3 linked regions of the Endozoicomonas sp. GU-1 genome follow. The protein of the gene in region 2 interacts with the protein of the main gene of each other region in a pairwise test. Links are inferred from orthologs where the notes say so. Each region holds a gene or a part of one and is shown on either strand. Other genes may lie near its edges.

Region 1 (5,457 bases), 860 kb from region 2 along the record:
TCCCTGCATTGTAAAAAAAGACCTTCCCTATAGAATCACATTTTTATTATTTTCAGGTACACATTCTCCTATGTCCGCGCATGAGGAAAAGCGGCTCCCTCCCGCTGTATTTTTGATGGGTCCTACCGCTTCAGGCAAAACTGACCTTGCGGTAGCACTCAGCAAAGAGCTGCCTTTTGAGATCATCAGTGTTGACTCGGCACTTATTTATAAAGGGATGGATATTGGCACTGCCAAGCCGGAACCTGAGGTTCTGGTGGCAGCGCCTCATCACCTGATCGACATTCTTGATCCGGCGGAATCTTATTCAGCCGCCGATTTTCGACGGGATGCCCTGGCGTTGATGGCCGATATCACCGCCCGTGGGAGAATACCTCTGCTGGTTGGTGGTACGATGATGTACTTTAAGGTGCTCAGGGACGGTATGGCGACCATGCCCGCTGCCGATGCCGGGGTTCGTCAACGGCTGCTGGATAGCGCAAGGGATCGGGGTTGGGCATCTTTGCACCAGCAGCTCTCAGGCGTTGATCCGGAAGCAGCACTGAGAATAAAACCCTCGGATACCCAGCGCTTGCAGCGCGCCCTGGAGGTTTATGAGCTGACTGGTAAACCGCTGTCTCAATGGCACAGGGAGCAGAAGGAACAATGTTTACCCTATGGCATTGTCAGCCTGGCGATGGCTCCAAAAGACCGTTCTGTGCTCCATGAACGCATTGCACTGCGTTTCAGAATGATGCTCGAGAACGGTTTTCTGGAGGAAGCAACCCGGCTTTATCAGCGTGGGGACCTGAATGTTACCATGCCTTCTGTCCGTTCCGTTGGTTATCGTCAGGCCTGGTCTTACCTTGTTGGGGAACTAAGCTACGATGAGATGGTCGAAAGAGGTATTATTGCGACCCGACAACTGGCTAAAAGGCAGTTAACCTGGCTCAGAAGCTGGCCTGATATTCACTGGCTTGATACGTTTTCCAACAACCTGCCGGGTGATGCCTTGAAAGTTTTGGAGGGTGCCCTTAAATAGCATCGGTATAATTCATAGTCATGAGGTAAAGTGCATAGCCCTGAGGAATGCCAAGGGTGTAAATGTAACTTTCTTCCATAAACCATTGGCTGTTTAGACTTATTGCTTAATAAAGTAGTACCTTAGAACCTCTAATTGTTCCGGCAGGACTGGTTGGAGTAGCTAGTATTACTTATTGAGTGCGGTGTTGGGTTAGCTTAATGTGAGTCGGCATTTCATAGGCTGTACATATATTGAACAATGAGTACTGGCACAGCCGGTCCAGCGGATAGTCCTCCCCAAAGTGAAACAAGGCTATTCAAAAACCCGAGAATTAAAAGGAGTACAGAAATGTCAAAAGGGCATTCTCTACAAGACCCTTACCTGAATGTGCTGCGTAAAGAACGCGTGCCGGTTTCTATCTACCTGGTTAATGGTATTAAGCTTCAGGGGCAGATTGAGTCTTTCGATCAGTTCGTTATTCTTCTCAAGAATACGGTGAGCCAGATGGTTTACAAGCACGCCGTATCAACTGTCGTTCCCAGCCGTCCGGTTCGTTTGCCGATGCAGGGTACTGATCAGCCTGAGAATGAGTAATTCTGTTGATGCATCTTGAAGGCACCTGAGGTGCCTTCAGGTGTTTATATTTATTTTAAAAATGAGCCATGTGGCGCAGTCTTGTTTTCAGGTTGTCTGTTAGCTGGTTCTCAGCTCGTGCGGTTCGTGGCTGTTTAGGAGATCTATTTGTTTTTTGACCGCCATGAGGGTGGTGAAACCGCAGTTCTTGTTCATCTGGAATTGAACGATGAGCGTGAGCGGGAAGACCCCCAGGAATTTATGGAGCTGGTACGCTCCGCTGGCGTTGAGTCTGCCGCATTTATTACCGCAGGCTGCAAACATCCCAATCCCCGTTTCTTTGTCGGTCCCGGCAAAGTTGAAGAAATCCGTCAGCTGGTTGTCCTGCACGATGTCGATGTTGTGCTGTTTAATCATGCCCTCTCTCCGAGCCAGGAACGTAATCTGGAAAAAGAGCTGAAATGCCGGGTTATTGATCGTACCGGACTGATTCTGGATATTTTTGCCCAGCGTGCCAGAACCTTTGAAGGTAAACTTCAGGTTGAGCTGGCTCAGTTGCAACACATGAGCACACGACTGGTTCGCGGCTGGACTCACCTTGAACGGCAAAAGGGCGGTATCGGCCTGAGAGGACCGGGTGAAACCCAGCTGGAAACTGACCGTCGTCTTCTCAGGGCGCGCATCAAAAGCATTAGCCGTCGTTTGGAAAAGGTGCGCAGGCAGCGGGAGCAGGGGCGACGTTCCAGACAGCGGGCAGAGGTTCCCCAGGTATCACTGGTCGGTTATACGAACGCTGGCAAGTCGACACTGTTTAACCGCGTGACCGAGTCGGTGGTTTATGCGGCTGACCAATTGTTTGCCACCCTTGACCCAACACTGCGGCGAATTGATTTGCCAGATATCGGGCCTGTCGTTCTTGCGGATACGGTGGGTTTCATACGTCACCTGCCTCATAAGCTGGTGGAGGCATTTCGGGCAACCCTTGAGGAAACCCGTCAGGCTGATCTTCTGCTGCATGTTATTGACAGCCATGATCCGGAGCGTCTGGAAAACATGGATCAGGTTCATTCGGTACTGAAAGAGATCAATGCGGATGAAGTGCCACAGTTGGAGGTCTATAACAAAATTGACCTGTTACAGGGGGTAGAGCCGAAAATCCAGCGCAATGATGAAGGGCGTCCTGTGCGGGTCTGGGTTTCCGCAGTGACCGGAGAGGGTGCTGATCTGCTGCAGGACGCCATCAAAGAGTTGCTTTCTGATGATATGCTGCAGGGACAGTTAACCCTGAAACCTGCCCAGGGACGTATCCGTGCCCGTCTTTATCAGCTTGGTGCTATTCAATCCGAAGCCTACTCCGATAGTGGTGATGTGGTTCTGGATATTCGCCTGCCAAAGTCTGACTTTGAGCGCCTTTCCAAGCAGGAAGGTCTGAGTGAGAGTTGCTTTAATTCCATGCTGTAAGCTCTTGCGGTTTGTGCGTATTGGCTCAGGTCAATACGTACGATGTCTTTTATCTTCAATATTACCTTCTCGCTGTCTCTGCTGGCTTTGTGCCAGTAACAGTATGTACTGTTTATGCAGTCAAAAAGTGTGGTCGCAGATGATAAAAAGCGTTCCTGGCTGGACAGAATATTTCATCAGGACAGATGGATGAAATTTGGGCGAAACAGCTCTGATTTGGTGTTTGTAAAGAAAATCCGTTGCGGTCTTTACCAATTCGGCTTGCGCTATTCGCTATCCAAACTCTACAATCTGGCTCAGGAACTATCTTTACCGGGTACGTCTTATTGAGTGCCTGTAAAGGCTGGTCAGGATTCCGGACGGTACGGATACATTGCATTTTTTACGCTCCTGTGTTGCAGTGAAGGGCGAAGTGGAAGTTGATGACTGCTCTGGAAATTTATCCTGCGACGTCATGTCATACCTGGGACTCTCAAGGTCTGTAGGTAACTATGGTATGCACATCCTCTGATGGACCGGCAATGGATTTAATCGCCTGTTGTCCCCAGTAACAGGGATGCTCAAACCAAAATTCAATCTGATGCTGACTCTACGGAGACATATATGGCCTGGAACGAGCCGGGTGGAAACAACCAGGATCCATGGGGCGGTGGTAACAAAGGCGATAAGCAAGGACCACCGGACCTGGACGATGCTTTTCGCAAATTTCAGGAAAAACTGAATTCCATGTTTGGGGGTGGCCGCAAAGGCGGTGGTGGCTCCGGTGGTGGTGCTCAGGCAGGCTCCTCTTCCGGCATTTTTATTGGCATCCTGATACTCGCTGTTGCAGCCTACATCTGGAATGCGGTCTATACCGTTGATGAAAAAGAGCAGGCCGTCATCCTGCGCTTTGGTGAGTATGCAGAGACGGTTGGCCCAGGCCTGCATATGTACTTCCCTCCCATTGAAACCAAGTTTCAGGAACGGGTGACTGAACTTCGGACCTATAACCTCTTGCAGCAAATGTTGACCGAAGACGAGAACATCGTCGAGGTGGCCATGTCGGTTCAGTACAACATTGATGATATCAAGCACTATGTTCTCAACGTTGCCAAGCCGCTGGTGAGTCTGGAAGAGGCGACACAGAGTGCGTTGCGTCATGTTGTCGGTGGCTCCGAAATGTATCAGGTGTTGACCGAAGGTCGTGAGGTGATGGGTATCGAAGTGCGTGATCGCCTTCAGGCTTACCTGGACAGCTACGGTACCGGCCTTAATGTGGCCAAGGTAAACATCGAGAGCGCCCATCCTCCCAAAGAAGTGCAGGCAGCGTTTGATGACGTTATCCGCGCCCGTGAGGATGAAGAAAGGGCCAAGAACAAGGCTCAGGTGTATGCCAACAAGATCATTCCGGAAGCCCGTGGTCAGGCTCAGCGTATTATTGAGAGTGCCAACGGTTACCGTGATGAGGTAGTAGCCAAGGCAGAGGGTGAAGCGGATCGTTTCGTGAAACTGTTGGGTGAGTACCAACAGGCACCTGAAGTAACCCGCGAGCGTCTGTATATTGAGGCGATTGAAGACGTGTTCAGTAAATCCAGCAAGGTACTGGTGGATGTTGAAGGTGGCAATAACATGATGTATCTGCCGCTGGATAAACTGACACAGTCCCATGGTAGCAGCAAAGTGCCATCCAGACAGTTATCTGCCCAGGAATTAAACGAGATTACCACCCGGGTGACAGAAGAATTGAATAAACGCGTCAATAGCTCGCGAGTCAGTGGGGGGAGGGTAAGTCGATGAGTCAGAAAGCCTTCACTGGACTGATTATTTCTCTGGTTGTTGTAATACTGGCGTGGGGAAGTTTATTCGTTATCTCCGAACGGGAGAGGGCGGTGCAACTTCGTTTTGGTCAGGTAGTACGTGACAGTATTCCTCCGGGCCTGCATGTGAAAATCCCGCTGGTTGACAAGGTTAAGGTGTTTGATGGCCGTCTGCAGACTCTGGATGTGCCATCCGAGCGTTTCCTGACCCTTGAGCAGAAGGCCGTGATTGTGGATTCCTACATCAAGTGGCGCATTCACAACGTCTACGACTTCTACCGCGCAACGGCAGGCGATGTATTCCGTGCCAGTAACCTGCTTGCCCAGCGTGCTGAGTCCAGCATGCGGAACCAGTTTGGTAGCCTCACTCTGAACGAAGTGGTGTCCGGCCAGCGTGACGAGATGATGGAAGAACTGACCACAACGCTGAATGAAGTTGCCCAGGATGAGCTGGGGGTCAGTGTTATGGATGTACGTATCAAGCGGATTGACCTGCCTCCCCAGGTCAGTGACTCGGTATTTGAGCGGATGTCATCCGAGCGTGAGAAAGAGGCCCAGGACTATCGTTCCCGTGGTCAGGAGATGGCAGAAGGTATCATGGCGAATGCCGACCGTGAAAAGCAG
Region 2 (3,081 bases):
TAATTTATTCTTACCAAGCAGCTGCTGACGATAAATGCCCAGATTCTGTCGCTCTTTTTCCGGGCCACGGGTAATGACCAGGGGCCAGGTGATCAATGGTGCAGCATCCCCTGGCCAGCAAGTCTGAATTGGCAGCCGGGTTAAATCAATATCATCACCTTGCACTACCACTTCCTGACAAGGTGCCGATTTAACCACCTTTGGTCCCATGTTCAGCACCTGCCTGAACAGCGGCAGCTTTTCAATGGCATCTCTCAAGCCTTTTGGGGGATCCGGCTCTTTCAGGTAGGCCAACAGCTCACCCACTTCCCTCAGTGCACCGATATCCTTCTGCCCCATCCCCAGGGCAACCCGCCTCTGCGTGCCAAACAGGTTCGCCAACACGGGCATATCGAAGCCTTTGGGGTTTTCAAACAATAGGGCGGGCCCCCCTTTTTTCAGGGTTCGATCACAGATTTCAGTCATTTCCAGAACCGGGTCAACTTCAAACGTGATTCGCCTGAGTTCCCCCTGTTTTTCCAGCTGATCAATGAAATCCCGGAGATCCTTGTATTTCATGAATATTTCTTCTTTGGCTCTGACTTTTTCAGGCTTTGGCAGTTTTCTCCTGAACAGTGAAAACTACGTCAGTCGAAACAGGTGATAAAGAGATTATTGCTGTCTGATTATGAGGATCGAATAACCGAAGCTTGCCTTTCACGGTCTTTTCGGCCCGCAAAATGAACGGACTGAAAGATCAAAGTCTGACCAGGTAGTTGCGCAATGGCTCATTGGTAGAAACAGGCTTGCAGGGTGCTTTGGCCTTATCCCCCGGCAGAGACTGTGATCGTGATCGACATCCTTCTCACAGTCCTTCCTGTGGGAATAAAATTACTTCCGTTTCATGGACTGGAAGAATTCTTCATTCGTCTTGGTGTGCTTCATACGGTCCAGCAGGAATTCAATGGCCTGAATTTCATCCATTGGGTGCAGGATTTTACGCAGAATCCACATACGCTGAAGCTCTTCTTCCGTGGTCAGCAGATCCTCACGGCGAGTACCTGACTTGTTGATACCAATAGCAGGGAAGACCCGCTTTTCAGCCGCCCGACGGTCAAGGTGGAGTTCCATGTTACCGGTACCCTTGAATTCCTCAAAGATAACCTCATCCATCTTGGAGCCGGTATCAACCAGTGCGGTTGCCAGAATGGTCAGGCTGCCACCCTCTTCAATGTTACGGGCAGCACCAAAGAAACGCTTCGGACGCTCAAGGGCATGAGCATCCACACCACCCGTAAGCACCTTGCCGGAAGAGGGAATCACGGTGTTGTAAGCACGGGCCAGACGGGTAATGGAATCCAGCAGAATAACAACGTCTTTCTTGTGCTCTACCAGACGCTTGGCTTTTTCCAGCACCATCTCGGCAACCTGCACATGACGTGAAGGAGGCTCATCGAAGGTAGAGGCGACCACTTCACCGCGCACGGAACGGGACATTTCGGTAACCTCTTCCGGGCGCTCATCAATCAGCAGAACAATCAGGTAGCACTCCGGATTATTACGGGTAATGTTTGCCGCAATATTTTGCAGCATCAGTGTTTTACCCGCTTTAGGAGGAGAGACAATCAGGCCACGCTGACCTTTGCCGATGGGAGCTACCAGGTCGATAATTCGAGCGGTTAAATCCTCTGTTGCACCATTTCCCATCTCCATAGTGAGACGGTCCTGGGGAAACAATGGCGTAAGGTTTTCAAACAGGATTTTATTGCGGGCATTTTCTGGTTGGTCAAAATTGATTTCATTCACCTTGAGGAGGGCAAAATATCTTTCTCCCTCCTTCGGTGGACGAATTTTCCCGGAAATCGTATCGCCCGTTCTCAGATTAAACCGGCGAATCTGACTTGGGGAAACATAAATATCGTCCGGTCCCGCCAGATAGGAACTATCAGCGGAACGGAGAAATCCAAAACCATCCTGGAGAATTTCCAGAACACCGTCACCATAGATGTCTTCACCACTGCGTGCATGGCGTTTGAGTATGGTGAAAATTACATCCTGCTTCCTGGAACGGGCAAGGTTTTCGAGACCCATTTCATTCGCTATCGCCAGAAGTTCAGGAACAGACTTTTTCTTCAGTTCGGTAAGATGCATAACCAGTAGTGTGCGAATGTTAAATTGAAAGGTAAGTGGCCGTTGTCTTTGCAGGAAGATCAGAAAGTATTTGACTTATTATGATAAAGGACAGCTAAGTGTTGATTGATGCCTGCGAGTGTTTATAACGGCTGCCCTGTCTGGGCCATATCCCTGAGGTCAGAAGATTCCTGACAGCCCTGTGTAATTACAGTCTATATCCATTTCTGGAAAATAATCAAGAATTAAGACTTCGTCAACTGAATTGATTTAAAAATTTAATCAAATGGCTATAAAATTGAGGCCAGTCAAGTGGCTGTAACGGTCTGTCACAACCACCAATGACCAGCAATTACAGATTGCTATCCAAAAATGCGGTCAGCTGTGATTTGGACAGGGCACCCACTTTCGTAGCTTCTACGTTGCCGCCCTTAAACAGCATCAGCGTAGGAATACCACGCACACCGTATTTTGGCGGGGTTGCCTCATTCTCATCAATATTCAGCTTGCAGACGGTCAGTTTGCCGTCGTAGTCCTGGGCAATTTCATCAAGAACGGGGGCAATCATTTTGCAAGGACCACACCATTCAGCCCAATAGTCAACCAGTACCGGACCTTCCGCCTTCAGAACCACTTCTTCGAAGGAGTCATCTGTCACTTTGACAATTTCGCTCATGGAATGGATCTCCTAACCAGGGTACTTAATTAGTACTTAAAAGTGTTTAAAGTAAACTCAGGAGCCTTGACCGAGGGCAAGCCAAACAGGCTGCCAAAAGATATCACCGGCCCAGAACTGACCTATTATGCCTGATTCATGGAATTTTGTGGCTTTTTTTTCTATAAAAATGCCATTGAGCATGGAGGCTTATAAGATTGCCATATGACACAGGCCTGTTTTTCAGTCATCAGTGTAGCTTTGCCCAGGGCAATACAGCCAGTAGGATTTGTGTGCATAACTCGATTAAAGTTAAC
Region 3 (5,366 bases), 820 kb from region 2 along the record:
CCATATCGGAAATTACAAGGTCTACCCGGTCCGAACCGATGGTTTCGAGTATTTGTTCCAGCACCGCGTCTTCTGTGAAGTCACCCTGAACAAAGTCAACCCCGGCGATAGGATCCATTGGCAGAATATCAGAAGCAACCACCCGCCCCTGATCACCCGCTAACTCAACTGCTACCTGAGACCAGCCACCGGGTGCCGCACCCAGATCAACCACCCGGATACCCGGGCGAAAGAGTTTATCCTTCTCCTGAATTTCCAGAAGTTTATAACTGGCCCTGGATCGCCAGCCATCTTTTTGCGACTGCTTTACATAGTGGTCATCAAAGTGCTCTTTTAACCAGCGACCACTACTTTTGGATCTCGCCATAATCTTTTTGCAAACTGCCTGTAAATTAAGCCTGGGAGCCTGTCCGAGAATAGCGCCCGTCTAGGCGACCCCATAGCGAGGATGGCAGAAAATTGAGGATAAAAATTTCGTTTTGTGAGGTGAATAGCGGGGCTATTTGCCGAACAAAACGGAATTTTTAGACCAATTTGCTGCCACCGCAGTAGGGCAGTCTATTCTCGGACAGGCTCCTAGACGTTGCCTGAAAAATATTTGGACAACATCAAACCGAAAACCGAAAGGGGTAAAAGTTTACACCTGACAAAAGCTGAGATTTCCATCAGCCGGTAAAGTAAAAGTCATGGTGATAATATCTTATACAGCATGGCGGTGACAGCAGAAGACAATAAAAGATTAAGCGGATGATTAGGGGTTATTACGCACCACAAGCCAACACTTTCCACACACTGGTGCTGATCAAACGCTTTGGCATGTTTATTATTGTGGAGTCAGTAATCACTAACAGCTGTAACACCATCAGCATAATACGTATTGTTCAACCACTGCCGAAGAGACAAGTCACCACTTATACGGGCAGCCTCGAACAGCAGGCACACTTCCCTCAGCAGCCAGAAAGCGATAGCATGCGCCACCAGAAGCTTGCATATGCTGTCGAGTGACTTAAATGCTGCCAGCCTGAGACCCATTCCGCAGTCCACGGCGCTGGACATTAATTCGCTCTCTTCGACACCCAGTCAATGACCGTTAAGCGCTCCATGAACAGTACTTTTCTGTCCCCAACCTGCATTAACGAAAACTTCTCTGGAAAAATACGGTCATACCCATCATCAGATATCGTGTATGACGATTCGTTATTAAAGAAATTATCAGGAATAGCAAACATGAGCTTGAATGCAGCCAGAAAGAAGCATTTCCGTACCATCGGCCACAACCTGAACCCTGTCGTCATTGTGGCAGACAAGGGGCTGACAGATGGCGTGGTTGAAGAAACATTACGCGCACTGAATGACCATGAACTGATCAAGGTGAAATTCGCCATTGGCGACCGGGAAACCCGCCAGCAACTGGTCAGCGAACTGATCAGCGCGACAAACTCTGATCTCATTCAAACGATTGGCAAAATCGCACTGATTTTCAAAGCCGCCGACAAACCCAATCCGGCACTCTCAAACCTGCTGAGAGTCCAGGGCTAAACCGAACAGGCCACGATGGTGGCCTTTATCAACGACTGGCTGGCAAGCAACTACTGCCCTGCCACTTTTGCCGCCAGGAGTGCCTGAAGCTTATAAATATTGGTTTTGCTGTTAAATTCCATCTGCATTGACTCTGGCTGGCCGGAAATCCATAGTTTCAGTTCAGCATCCAGATCAAAATGGCCTACAGACTCAACAGTAAACATAATGATCGACTTATAAGGTATTGAGCGATATTCAACCTTGCGTCCGGTAAGCCCCTGCTTGTCGATCAGAATCAACCGGTGATTGGTCAAAACCACCATATCCCGCACCAGCTTTTATAGGCCAGCTCTATGGACTCCGACGGATTAAGAATGGTTGCCAGATCCTCCATTGCTTCCGTATTGCTCATCTCACCTGCATTGCCCAGTAAGGCATCAAACAGACCCATAGCATTTCTCCTTAATTTTTCACAGGTTATCAGCAAGCATCATATTTAGAAGGTGGAATTGGTATTATTCAGGATTCATCATCGTCAGCAGCTCTTTGACAAAATCCTGCCTCTTCAGCTGGTAATCATTGACGAGCTGAGCTGTCGCCAGCCAGCCGTTAACCCTGCGCTCAAAATCATCACGGCACACATGGCTGGCCAATTTTATTTGAAGATTCCCAGTCAGTACATGAAGGCGTTGTTGTTCCTGTCGAAGCCGGTCATTCCGGCTGTTTGATGTTTCGGGTTCTTCCTCACAGTGCAGGGCGATAAACTGCCGGGCTTTATTCAGGGTAAGCAGTGAGCGTATCAGCAAGCCATAAATACGCTCATGGGCGTTCTGGGGCTTGTTAAAAAGAAGGGTTCGAGGTATGTCAAATACAACCCCTCTTTGCAATTTCCTTGTCAGCGGATCAAGGTTCTCAACAAGGTATGCCAGCGCATCGTTCAATAATCTGGTTTCTTCAATAAACGACAAACACCATACCGGCCGTTCAACGCCAGGAACGTGAACGGCCAGTCGTGCTCCATTCGTATCAATGACTCTGGAGTCCACACTGACTTGCAGCCCCATCGTTTTGATACCCAAATCACCGTATCTAAGATCAATATTGCAGGCCTGTGGCAATTTAATCGCCTGACACCCCGGGACCGGCCTGAAGGTAATGCTTTGTGTGATTTCTGAATCCTCATCGGTGTTCAGTGCCTGCAACTTCTCAAAGAGTATGGTGGCCGATTTTTCTGTCGTACAGATAATGTCAATATCATTAAAAGCAGTGCACAGGTTCTGCAAAAAACGGGCGTATGAACCAGTAATCAGAATGGGGGGATTGGCATAAGAGCGATTGACGTCCTGAATAATTTCCAGTGCTTTTAGCGTCAGCGCATCTAACCGCTGAGCATGCTTGTCCGATACCCCCGGTACCCCTGTTTTTGCCCATTGCTTCCGGGTTTGAGCCACAATGGTGGAAAATAATGCCTGAGCAACCGATGCATTATCTGGTGCATTCCTGAACTCCTTAACCCGAGGATGGGAAAGGTCTTCCTGGCCAGAATTGCCATCGGATACCTCTAACGGTTTTGCTACCCAGCCATAATTGCCAATATCACTTCTGGGGATAACCGGTTGAAACAGCCGCTGATCAGGTATATTGGCTTTGGAGCTGTATTGTTCAAACCAGCAGCCCAACGCATGGCGCTGCTTACTTCCTTCAGGGAAATTATTAAGGCACTCCAACACCTGATCCTTATGGATTTGTCGTCCATCAATAGGCAGTCTCTTACTGTAGCAATGAGCCAGGAAGAAGAAATGCAGGCGTAAATTCTGAAATGAGTGCCTCAGTGTATTGATGGACTGCAATACCTGTTTTGCTGATACGCTCTGATGATTCATTGGCAGCTCATGCTGCATCGCCATGAATTTCAGGATACATTGCACTCGATGCTGCTCATCGTCTTTGACCGATAAGTTGTTTAAGGTTTGACAGGCTTCTTGAAAAATGGCCTGAACCTCGCTGGCTTCATCATAGGGCTGAAATTGTTCCAGCCGTTGAATCAGAAACCTGGTTTGTCTTGAAGAATGATCCCCGGGCACTGTATTAAACGCTGCCAATACTTTCTGGTTATCCAGATAGGAGCCATGCACTATTCTTGCATTCAATGCCAGCTGGGAATAAAAAATAGCCCTTTCCAGCAGCCAACCATCACGGACATAGTCGTTAGCCACCTCATCCGGGTTGACCTGCTGACCATTCAACAACAAGCCCCTGAAGCAGCATTCTGCTTTGAAACGCACAATCCCCAGTTTGCCTTCCGGACTGTCCGGAAACGCCTCAACCACCGTATCCGGTGTCACCGGCCGATCCATTAACGGCAAGCCCCTCAGGCAACATTCCGCTTTGAAGCGCCCTATCCCCAGTTTGCCTTCCGGACTCACCGGAAAATCCTTGATCACCTCAGCCACTGTGACCTGCTGGCCATTGAGCAACATACCCTTCAGGCAACATTCCGCTTTGAAACATGCCAGCGCCAGTTTTGCCCTGATTGCCTGAAAACCCTTGACCACCTCATGCGGTGTGACCTGCTGACCATTCAGTGAGATGCTCCTCAGGCAACACTGGGCTTTGAAGTGCGCTATCGCCAGTTTACTGTCCGAACACTTCGGTAAATCCTTAACCACCATATCCGGTTCGATCCGTCGGTCATTCAACGCCAGGCCCCGCAGGCAACACTCCATTTTGAATCGCGCTAAGGCCAGTTTGCCTTCGGGGCTTGCCGGAAAATCATTAACTACCGCAGCCGCTGTAACCTGCCGACCATTCAGCAACATACCCCTCAGGCAACATTCCGCTTTGAAACGGGCAAGCCCCAGTGCTGCCCTGGCTGCCCGATACTCCTTAACCACCTCATCCGGTGTAACCTGTTGACCATTCAACAGCTTCCCTCTAAAGCAACATTGTCCCTTAAACTGCGCCAGATCAAGTGTCGCTTTAACGGCCTGATAATCCCTGACCACCGCTTCCGGTATAACCCGTTGGCCATTCAACGGCACCCCCCTCAGGCAACATTGCGCTTTGAAACGTGCCAGCGGCAGTGTCGCGTTAATGGCCTGATAATCCTTAACCACCGCATCCGGCGTGACCTGCTGGCCATTCAACAGCAGCCCCCGCTGGCAACATTCTGCTTTGAAGCGTGCCAGCTCCAGCGGGGCTTCGGCGGCCTGATAATCCTTTGCCACCATGTCAGGTGTCACCTGCCGACCATGCAATAGCAAGCTCCTCAGACAACATTCCGCTTTGAAGCGTGCCAGCGACAGTGGTGCCCCGACCACCTGATATTCCTTAACCACCTCATCCGCTGTGACCTGCTGGCCATGCAATGGCAGGCTGTTAAGGCAACATTCTGCTTTAAAGCGCACTATACCCAGTTTGCCTACCGGACCATCCGGGAAATACTTAACCACTTCATCCGGTGTCACCTGCTGACCATTCAGCAACCAGCCCCTTAGACAACATTCTTCTTTAAAGCGCGCTATCCCCAGTTTGCCTTCCGGACTATCCGGGTAATCCTTAACCACTTCCTCCGGTGTGACCTGCCGACCATTCAACGGCAGGCACTTCAGGCAACATTCCGTTTTAAAACGGGCTATCCCCAGTTTGCCTCCCGGACTATCCGGGAAATCCTTAACCACCTCATCCGGTGTAACCTGTCGACCATTCAACAGCAGATACCTAAGGCAACATTCCGACTTGAAGCGTGCCAGCTCCAGTGTTGCCCCGATGGAGTGATAAGCCATGACCACCGAATCCGGGGTGACCGGATGACCATTCAAGTTCAGGCCCAGCAGGCAACATTC

Evidence for each region. The genes of interacting proteins can lie anywhere in the genome.
Region 1: the proteins of rho (region 2) and hfq interact in binary tests that used the Escherichia coli proteins (3 or more experiments, as listed by UniProt). The link is inferred for Endozoicomonas sp. GU-1 from one-to-one orthologs.
Region 3: the proteins of rho (region 2) and O3276_RS18440 interact in binary tests that used the Escherichia coli proteins (3 or more experiments, as listed by UniProt). The link is inferred for Endozoicomonas sp. GU-1 from one-to-one orthologs.

The regions. Positions count from the first base shown.
Region 1 is NZ_CP114771.1:2,778,421-2,783,877, reverse strand. What follows is about bases 36-2,974. They hold hfq (RNA chaperone Hfq), read left to right. Parts: upstream 36-1,351; coding sequence 1,352-1,597; downstream 1,598-2,974. Other genes in these bases: hflX (ribosome rescue GTPase HflX), read left to right, coding at 1,745-2,974; miaA (tRNA (adenosine(37)-N6)-dimethylallyltransferase MiaA), read left to right, coding at 116-1,021. Also shown: more of hflX, read left to right, coding at 2,975-3,037; FtsH protease activity modulator HflK, read left to right, coding at 3,641-4,813; protease modulator HflC, read left to right, coding at 4,810-5,457. UniProt on the Escherichia coli protein: RNA chaperone that binds small regulatory RNA (sRNAs) and mRNAs to facilitate mRNA translational regulation in response to envelope stress, environmental stress and changes in metabolite concentrations.
Region 2 is NZ_CP114771.1:3,637,283-3,640,363, forward strand. The notes cover bases 1-2,837. They hold rho (transcription termination factor Rho), read right to left. Parts: upstream 2,131-2,837; coding sequence 871-2,130; downstream 1-870. Other genes in these bases: ubiD (4-hydroxy-3-polyprenylbenzoate decarboxylase), read right to left, coding at 1-558; trxA (thioredoxin TrxA), read right to left, coding at 2,462-2,785. UniProt on the Escherichia coli protein: Facilitates transcription termination by a mechanism that involves Rho binding to the nascent RNA, activation of Rho's RNA-dependent ATPase activity, and release of the mRNA from the DNA template.
Region 3 is NZ_CP114771.1:4,455,863-4,461,228, reverse strand. What follows is about bases 36-2,883. They hold O3276_RS18440 (YhbY family RNA-binding protein), read left to right. Parts: upstream 36-1,227; coding sequence 1,228-1,539; downstream 1,540-2,883. Other genes in these bases: O3276_RS18425 (hypothetical protein), read right to left, coding at 2,037-2,883; O3276_RS18430 (PH domain-containing protein), read right to left, coding at 1,832-1,972; O3276_RS18435 (PH domain-containing protein), read right to left, coding at 1,590-1,844; O3276_RS18445 (hypothetical protein), read left to right, coding at 748-1,005; rlmE (23S rRNA (uridine(2552)-2'-O)-methyltransferase RlmE), read right to left, coding at 36-367. In the rest of the region: more of rlmE, read right to left, coding at 1-35; more of O3276_RS18425, read right to left, coding at 2,884-5,366.